2 regions of the Shewanella alkalitolerans genome follow, and region 1 is predicted to be linked to the other one. Evidence: riboswitches for the same ligand, from Rfam matches in the RefSeq annotation. Region 1 holds a riboswitch; the other holds the start of a gene.

Region 1 (4,382 bases):
CGGCCGGTAAGGAAGATAAGGCCGATGTTATTGATTTCACGAAGCTCACGCGCAAGCAGCAGACCATTCTTACCTGGTAGGTTGATATCCATTACCACAAGATTGATCTTGTTTTCCTGCATGGCTTTATGCATCTCTGCGCCGTCATTGGCTTCAGTTACCACATATCCTTCAGCCTCGAAAATACTTCTTAGCGTGTTCCGGGTAACGGCTTCATCTTCAACGATCAGAATGTGCGGGTTTTGCATATTTATTTACCTAATATTTGTTTAAAACTGTTCTAACCATGAGCGCTAGTTGGTGCTGCTGCGCCCTATCTGTCTTCGCGACAATTACCGAACTCACGTAGTGCTTTTATCAAACCCAATTGGTACAGCAACACACTTCATGATTAGTAAAGTATACGTATCTCTTTCAAAAGACACGCGAACTGTTACTCACTTCGATTAACAATAGTTGGGAATAGTTCCGTTAACTATCTAATATTTTCAAGTTTAAATGCTAAATCAGCCTAAGCTCACATTTTATACAGGAAATTGACTAACTTTTGATGACCTTGTCGTCGACAAGATGTAACAAAAAGTATTTCATCGTGAGATGAGTGGAAGTGAATCAACGAACTTATTGTACTCGTTTTAGTCATTTGTTAACAAATGAAATGTTAACAAAATTCCTTTGAGATTTGATGCAAATCACATTTGTGTGTGTAAGATTATGATTTTAATGGTATTAATAAAATTTAATAAAGTGACCTGTCTCACACCTCTAGGAAGCCGGAGGAATTTTGCTATAATCGACGGAATCTAATTTAGGAATATTTTAGTGATGAGTACAGCAAGCGAACACCTTTGGCAATGCTATCAGCAAACGCAGTTCTTACTTACACAACCTTTCTCCCCTTCGTTATCATTTGCAATCATTACCGCTCATAATCCTAAAGGCCAACACCTTTCTCCCTCGCAAAACCGTCTCCTCGACAAGCAGCTTCAACGTCATATTCAACGTCTCCGATATCCTTATCGTGCCCTGATCGGTGCCTCCAATGACAGAGGCCATATGGAGAAGAGCTGGGCGGTGTCTATCGATAAGGCCGCAGCCGTGGATCTTGGTAAGGTGTTTAATCAAAACGCCATCTATTTTGTCGATGAGGACGAGCTGCAACTGGTGCCTTGTCTGGTGGAGTATGACGAGCTCACCCTGGGCAAGTTTTCTGCCCGGGTCTGCTTGGTTAGCGAGCTGCCCGACATCAGCCGCTAGCAGGCGGGGGAACTTGAGAGGCTTTCATCAAGACAAGCTAAAATATCGTTGACTTTTTATTCTGTTATTTGATAGTTTTCTTGCATCCTGACCTTAAGGTTAGTGATACAGAAGAGGAGCGTTAACTAGGTAGTAAGCCCGAGGAGTCCAAACTCCGTTGACGGTTTATGAGGGAGATTAACGCCGAGGTAAAGAGATGTTTGGTTTCATCTGTTTATCGGTCGACTGGGCTGAATCCCATCGATTGTCACCTGTTTTTGGTGGAGAGCTTCTGGTGGCAATCGCTGTTTCCCGTCTTGGGGTGCGTCATCTTTGCACCAGGCTCTTCGAACGAAGTAAGTTCGGAGCGTATTCAATGTTATCTATTTCTTTTGTGTCATCGTCAGCTACTTGGGTTGAGGTGCGCTAATGTCTATTGTTGTTGCTAAGTTTGGTGGTACCTCGGTTGCCGATTATGAGGCGATGAACCGCTGCGCCGATATCGTATTGGCCAATCCTGAAACCCGCGTGGTGGTCGTCAGCGCCTCGAGCGGTGTGACCAACCTCCTGGTGGAGCTAACTCAGGAGCATGTGGACTTTGAGCGTCGTCAGCAGCTGCTTAAGGCGATCGCCTCGATTCAATATAAGATCCTCGACGAGTTGGGTCAGCCCCATGATGTGGCTGCCCGCCTCGATGCCATCTTAAGTAAGATTGCCAGCCTGAGCGAGTCGCTCTCCCAAAACCGTAATAAGGCGACCACAGACGAACTGCTTGCCCAGGGTGAGCAGTGTTCATCTGTCTTGTTTGCTGCCGTGCTGAGAGAGAAGGGCGAGCGGGCGAGCGCCTTCGATGTGCGTCAGGTGATGCGCACCGACAGCCATTTCGGCCGCGCCGAGCCGCAGATCGAAGCGGTGAAGCAGCTTTGCACAGAGCATCTGCTACCACTGCTTAGTGAGCAGCGTATTGTGACCCAAGGTTTTATCGGTGCCGATGAACAGGGGGCCACCACCACGTTAGGGCGTGGGGGCAGCGATTACTCTGCGGCCCTGCTTGCCGAGGCGCTGGATGCGTCTGCTGTTGAGATCTGGACAGATGTGCCGGGGATCTTCACCACAGATCCACGCCTCGCGCCCAATGCGCGTCCTATCCCTGAGATTAGTTTCAACGAGGCGGCCGAGATGGCCACCTTCGGTGCCAAGGTGCTGCACCCGGCAACCATTTTGCCTGCGGTCAGACACAAGATTCAGGTGTTTGTAGGCTCCAGCAAGGCACCTGAGCTAGGTGGCACCTGGATACGTCATCAGGTGAACGACGAGCCTATCTATCGCGCCGTGGCGGTGCGACGCGACCAGACCCTACTTAATCTGCATAGCCTGCAGATGTTGCACGCCCAAGGCTTCCTGGCCGAGACCTTCGCCACCCTGGCGCGCCACAAGATCAGTGTGGACTTAATCACCACCTCAGAGGTAAACGTCTCTCTGACGCTAGATAAGACGGGCTCAGATTCGGCTGGAAACAGACTGCTGAGCGAAGCATTGCTGCAGGAATTGTCGCAGCATTGCCGGGTGCGGGTCGAAGATGGCCTGGCGCTGGTGGCGATAGTGGGTAACAAGATTGCCACTACGTCAGGTGTGTGTCGCCGCGTATTTGAGGTGTTAGAGCCTCACAATGTGCGTATGATCTGTCAGGGCGCCAGCCCACACAACTTGTGCGTCCTGGTGGCCGAGTCTGAGGCGGCTCAAGTCGTCAGCGCCCTGCATCAAAACTTGTTTGAAGGGTCACTATGAAGCCGGGTCGTTCTACGCTAAAGATTGGCGAGCTCGCCACGGGTCAAGATCTCGAGCTGAATCTATTTGAGTTTGCCCCTGAGGTGCTGACCGGGCCTAGCGTCTATATTCAGGCTAACGTCCACGGCGCCGAGGTGCAGGGCAACGCGGTGATCTATCAGCTGATGCAGGCCTTAGAAAGCTGCGAGCTGCGCGGCAAGATCACCCTGGTGCCCCTAGCCAATCCGTTGGGAATTAATCAAAAGAGTGGCGAGTTTACCCTGGGCCGTTTCGACCCCATTACCGGGGTGAACTGGAACCGCGAATATCTCGACCATAAGCTGGATATTGCTAGCTGGTATCAAGGCCATAAACACCTGAATGATGCAGAGCTGATCGCCCATTTCAGGGCCTTGCTGGTTGAGCGTTGCTATAGCCGTCTGCATGAGCCCTGGGGGATCACCACGGGCCATCGTCTGGCGGTGAGCCTACAGCAGATGGGCCATGAGGCGGATATCGTGCTGGATCTGCATACCGGCCCTAAGTCGTGCAAGCACCTCTATTGCCCCGAGTACGATAAAGACGCCGCCAAGTATTTCTCTATTCCCTACACCCTGTTGATCCCCAATGAGTTTGGCGGTGCCATGGATGAGTCTATCTTCTGTCCCTGGTGGCAGCTGAGTGAATACCTGGCCACTCAGGGGCGCGAGATTGAGGTGCCCGTATCGGCCTTTACCCTGGAGCTTGGCAGTCAGGAGAATGTCGATTTGGCGGATGCCCTGGTGGATGTCGAAGGGATCATGGCTTATCTCAGCCAGCGCGGCGTGATAAGTGAACGGGTTGAGCCAGCTGAGATGCCACGCTACGCCTGTTACCTGAAAGACTATAAGAAGTATCACGCGCCGTTAGGTGGCTTGGTGGAGTATAAGGCGAAGGTGGGGCAACCACTTTTGGCCGGTGAACCGCTCGCCAACATCTTGCGTGTCGACAGATATGGTGAGGAGGACGCGATAGTGCCTCTGAGTTTGCCGGTCGACTGTGTGCCCGTACTGCATTTTGCCTCGGCGTCAGTATATCAAGGCACAGAGCTCTATAAGGTGATGACTAAGGTGTTCGCGCTTTAGTTACCAGCCGATTGCGTAGTTATGTAGTTGCATTTATAGAGAATTGGTAAGTCTTGCCTATTTGTATAAGCGATTTTGTTTATTTAACAATCAGCTTGAAAATTAAAGCTTAACAAAATGTGTCTGTGGTGATGCATTTGTGTTTTTGATGTTTTCGCATCGTTTCCTTTGTGTTAAAAGAGTTGCTTCGCCAGATTAATCGTCTGGCGATTTATTGATTAGCTTAGTGATTATTCTGGGAAGGAAGAAAATTAA
Region 2 (4,382 bases), 2.1 Mb from region 1:
TGTCACCACAGACCTGCGTCTGAACGAGCCTCGCTATGCCAAATTACCTAACATCATGAAGGCGAAACGTAAGCCGCTCGATACCGTGACGGTAGACAGCCTGGGCGTGACCCTGAAGCAGCACCAGAAGGTGCTCAAGGTGACTCCGCCTGCCGAGCGTCAAGCGGGTATTATGGTGGCTTCTGTCGAGGAGCTGGTGGAAAAGCTAAAGAATGAAGCGAAGGTGATCTAAATGGCGATTCTAGTAATAGCAGAACATGATAATGCGACTTTAAAACTCGATACCGCCAAGGTTGTGGCTTGTGCCCAGGCAATCGGCAGCGAAGTCGATGTACTGGTAGCCGGTCATAACTGTGGCGCCGCGGCCGAAAGCGCCAAGCAGCTTGCCTGTGTACGTCAGGTACTGGTTGCCGATAGCGGCGTTTATGCCAATGCCATCGCCGAAAACCTGTCACAGCTGATCGTCTCAGTGGCCAGCGAGTATCAACACATCCTGGCTGCGGCTTCAAGCGTAGGTAAAGATGTGCTGCCTCGTGTGGCGGCGCTTCTGGATGTGGCGCAGCTTTCTGAAGTGGTCGAAGTGGTGAGCGAAGACACCTTCGTGCGTCCTATCTATGCCGGTAGCGCCATGGCGACGGTTCAGAGCCTGGACAACATCAAGGTGATGACGGTTCGTGCCAGCGCCTTCGATGCGGTAGCCCAGGACGGTAGCGCCTCGCTGCAGACCCTGGATAACGAATACAGCGGCGATGTTGAGTTTGTGACTCAGACCCTGTCAGTGTCAGAGCGTCCAGATCTAGGTGCCGCCTCTGTGGTGGTTTCAGGTGGCCGCGCCATGGGCAGCGCCGAGAACTTCGCGATTCTCGAGCAGTTGGCTGATAAGCTGGGCGGGGCATTGGGTGCATCGCGCGCCGCAGTCGATGCCGGTTACGTGCCAAACGATCTACAGGTTGGTCAGACGGGTAAGATTGTCGCGCCGGATCTCTATATCGCCGTGGGTATCTCGGGTGCCATCCAGCACCTTGCGGGGATGAAAGATTCTAAGGTGATCGTGGCGATCAACAAAGATCCAGAGGCGCCTATCTTCCAGGTAGCCGACTATGGTCTGGAAGCGGATCTGTTCGAGGCAGTGCCTAAGCTACTCGAACTTATTTAATAAAATGTAAATGCTTGGTGAGCACTTTGGTGTTCATCTAAAATTTAGTGTGATATAGATCACATGGAGCGGCTTTGAGGTAGCGTCCTTAAAGCCGCTTGTGTTTTTATGTGCCTCACGTTTGCCGATAGTGACATTGGCAGGCGTCCTGAGACGTAGAGGTGCATTAAATATCAGTAGTATTCGTTAGGGTGATGCCGTTAAGCGAATATGAAAGGATTTGGTGCCGAAGTGGTTAAGTTGATCAAGGCTTGCCGCTGGGGCTGTCATCGAATAGAGGCAGCACTGCCATAGTGCTTCTTATCTGGATTGATAAGTGGAAGGTATACCGAGAATGGGTATCACTATGGAGCGCTACTGATAGGACAGGTGTAATATCTCATGCTATATCCCACCAGTTCAGTTGCCCTCCATTCGTATTTTAACGAAGACAAAATTTTACAATGACAACTTTGAGTTATGCCGATTCGGCACTTTCTTTGCTGCCGCCCGTGGTAGCGATTCTGCTGGCGATCTTTACCCGCCGCGTTCTGCTCTCACTCGGTGTGGGGATCCTCCTAGGGGCACTGTTAATTGCCGATTTTTCACCGCTGGATATGGGTCAATACCTGGGACAGCAGGTGGTGGGCCTGTTTTGGGATGATGGCGCCCTAAACAGCTGGAACGTTTATCTGCTGGGCTTCTTGATCCTACTTGGGATGATCACTGCACTCATTACCGTGAGCGGCGCCGCCAAGGCCTTTGCCGATTGGGCGCGCCAGCATATTCGCAACAAGCGTGATGCCAAGCTGCTCACCATGTTCCTGGGCTGCGTGGTCTTTATCGATGATTACTTCAATAGCCTGGTGGTGGGCAGTGTCGCCAGACCCCTCACCGACAGATACTATATCTCGCGCAGCAAACTGGCTTATCTGCTGGACTCAACCGCCGCGCCTATCTGTGTGATCTCACCCGTCTCTAGCTGGGGCGCATACATCATCGCGCTGATCGGCGGCATACTCACCGCCCACGGCTTTACCGACAGCGGTCATCTGAGCGTGTTTATCCAGATGATCCCGATGAACTTCTACGCCATCTTCGCCCTGGTGTTGCTGCTATGCGTCGCCTTTATGGGGCTGGATGTGGGACCCATGCGCCAGCATGAACTCAACGCCCAGAAGGGCAATCTGTATGACGAGGCCAAGGGCCTGCCGCCAGGAGCTAACAGCGACCTGCCTGAGGCCGATTCTGGCAAGATCTTAGGCCTGTTCCTGCCGATCACTGTGCTGGTGTTTGCCACCATCTACTTCATGATAGGTAGCGGTGCCGACGCTTTGGCGGCGGAGAATCTGCCCTTTAGCGTCATTGGTGCCTTCGAGAAGACAGACGTTGCCTCATCGCTCTTCTTCGGCGCCGTGGTCGGCCTGGCCGCGACCTTGGTATTGGTGGTCAGTCAGGGACTGGATAAGTCGCTTATCCTTAAAGGCGTGATTGCCGGTGCCCGCTCTATGCTGCCCGCCATCTATATTCTGCTGTTCGCCTGGACCATCGCCGGCGTGATAGGCCAGATGGAGACGGGTAAATATATGGCCAGCCTGGCGACCGGTAATATTCCCTTCGCGCTGCTGCCAGCCGTACTGTTCGTGCTGGCGGGTCTGACTGCCTTCTCTACCGGTACCAGCTGGGGCACCTTCGGCATAATGCTGCCTATCGCCGCCGACATGGCCATGGGCACCCACACCAACATGATGTTGCCTATGTTGGCCTCTGTGCTGGCGGGCGCCGTATTTGGCGATCACTGCTCGCCTATCTCGGACACCACCATCTTGTCTTCTACCGGCGCCAACTGTCACCACATAGATCATGTGCTGACTCAGCTGCCCTATGCGCTTATCGTGGCGGGGATCAGTTTGGTGGGTTATACCGTGCTGGGCTTCACCGAATCTGTGGGTGCCGGTCTGGCGGCCTGTAGTGCGCTGTTTGTGGTGAGCGTTTTGGTGCTGCGCCATAAGGCTAATCGCCCGGCTTAATTCAGCTACGCCAAATCAAGGTTCAATTGATATAAAAATGCCGCTCATCGAGCGGCATTTTCTATGGGTGACTCCCCATTACTGGGGAGTGAGTTGAGGCAGGAATTAGTTGAGGCCACGGCGCTGAAGCAGGGCATCAGTGGTCGGTGCCTGACCACGGAAGGCCTTGTAGGCTTCCATAGGTGGCACGCTGTTACCCACCTCGCGGATGGTCTTGCGATACTTCATGCCTATTTCGCGGTTGAGGCCGCCCTGGGTCTGCACATAGGCGAAGGCGTCGGCCGCCAGGATCTCACTCCACATGTAGGCGTAGTAGCTGGCCGAATAGCCACCCGGGAAGGCGTGGGCAAAGTAGGTCGATTTGTAGCGTGGCGGCACGGCGGCGATATTGATGCCGTGTTTCTTAAGTGCCTTGGCTTCGAACTCGGCCACATCTTGCAGTGGGGCATCGCTGCTCAGTGAGTGCCACTCGAGATCAACCAGGGCCGCCGCCATATATTCCAAGGTGTCGAAGCCTTGGTTAAAGCTGCGTGATTTCAGCAGTTTCTGCAGCAGCTCATCTGGGATCACCTCGCCTGTCTCATAGTGCTTGGCGTAGTTGGCCAGCACCTCGGGGTGGGCCGCCCAATCTTCTTCGAAGGTCGAGGGGAACTCCACAAAGTCGCGGGACACGGCCGTGCCCGACAGGCTAGGGTAGGTCACCTTAGAGAACATGCCGTGTGTGCCATGGCCCATCTCGTGGAACATGGTGGTCACTTCGTCGTAGCTGACGAAGGTCGGCTCACCCTCTGGGGCCTTCTTGATGTTCATCACGTTGACCACTACAGGCTTCTGGTTTAGCAGCTTAGACTGGGTCACGAAGGAGCTCATCCAGGCGCCGCCGCGCTTGCCTTCGCGGGCAAAGTAGTCGGCGTAGAAGATCGCCATAGAGCTGCCGTCGGCGTCAAACATCTCGTAGGCCTTCACATCTTCATGGTAGACAGGCAAGTCCGGGCGCGGCTTGAGGGTCACACCATAGAGACGCTCCAAGGTGAAGAAGACGCCATCTTGCAGCACGCGGTTAAATTCGAAGTAGGGCTTGATGGCGGCGCCGTCCAGGTCGAACTTGTCTTTACGTACCTTCTCGGCATAAAACGCCCAGTCCCATGGCGCCAGGGTGAAGTCGCCACCAGTCTTGTCGATCATCGCCTGGATATCATCGGCTTCCTTCTGGGTGT

What was found. Region 1 has a riboswitch for lysine ahead of lysC (lysine-sensitive aspartokinase 3). Riboswitches for the same ligand answer to the same signal wherever they lie in the genome.
Region 2: another riboswitch for lysine. It lies ahead of K0J45_RS13290 (Na+/H+ antiporter NhaC family protein); the one in region 1 lies ahead of lysC (lysine-sensitive aspartokinase 3).

The regions. Positions count from the first base shown of each region.
Region 1 covers NZ_CP080422.1:887,518-891,899, forward strand. The annotation lists gene arcA (two-component system response regulator ArcA) at 1-248, opposite strand, end outside; gene K0J45_RS03975 (DUF3293 domain-containing protein) at 826-1,257, shown strand; lysine riboswitch at 1,361-1,536, shown strand; gene lysC (lysine-sensitive aspartokinase 3) at 1,666-3,024, shown strand; gene K0J45_RS03985 (succinylglutamate desuccinylase/aspartoacylase family protein) at 3,021-4,127, shown strand.
Region 2 covers NZ_CP080422.1:3,024,500-3,028,881, reverse strand. The annotation lists gene K0J45_RS13300 (electron transfer flavoprotein subunit beta/FixA family protein) at 1-232, shown strand, start outside; gene K0J45_RS13295 (electron transfer flavoprotein subunit alpha/FixB family protein) at 233-1,156, shown strand; lysine riboswitch at 1,305-1,521, shown strand; gene K0J45_RS13290 (Na+/H+ antiporter NhaC family protein) at 1,600-3,165, shown strand; gene K0J45_RS13285 (M3 family metallopeptidase) at 3,271-4,382, opposite strand, start outside.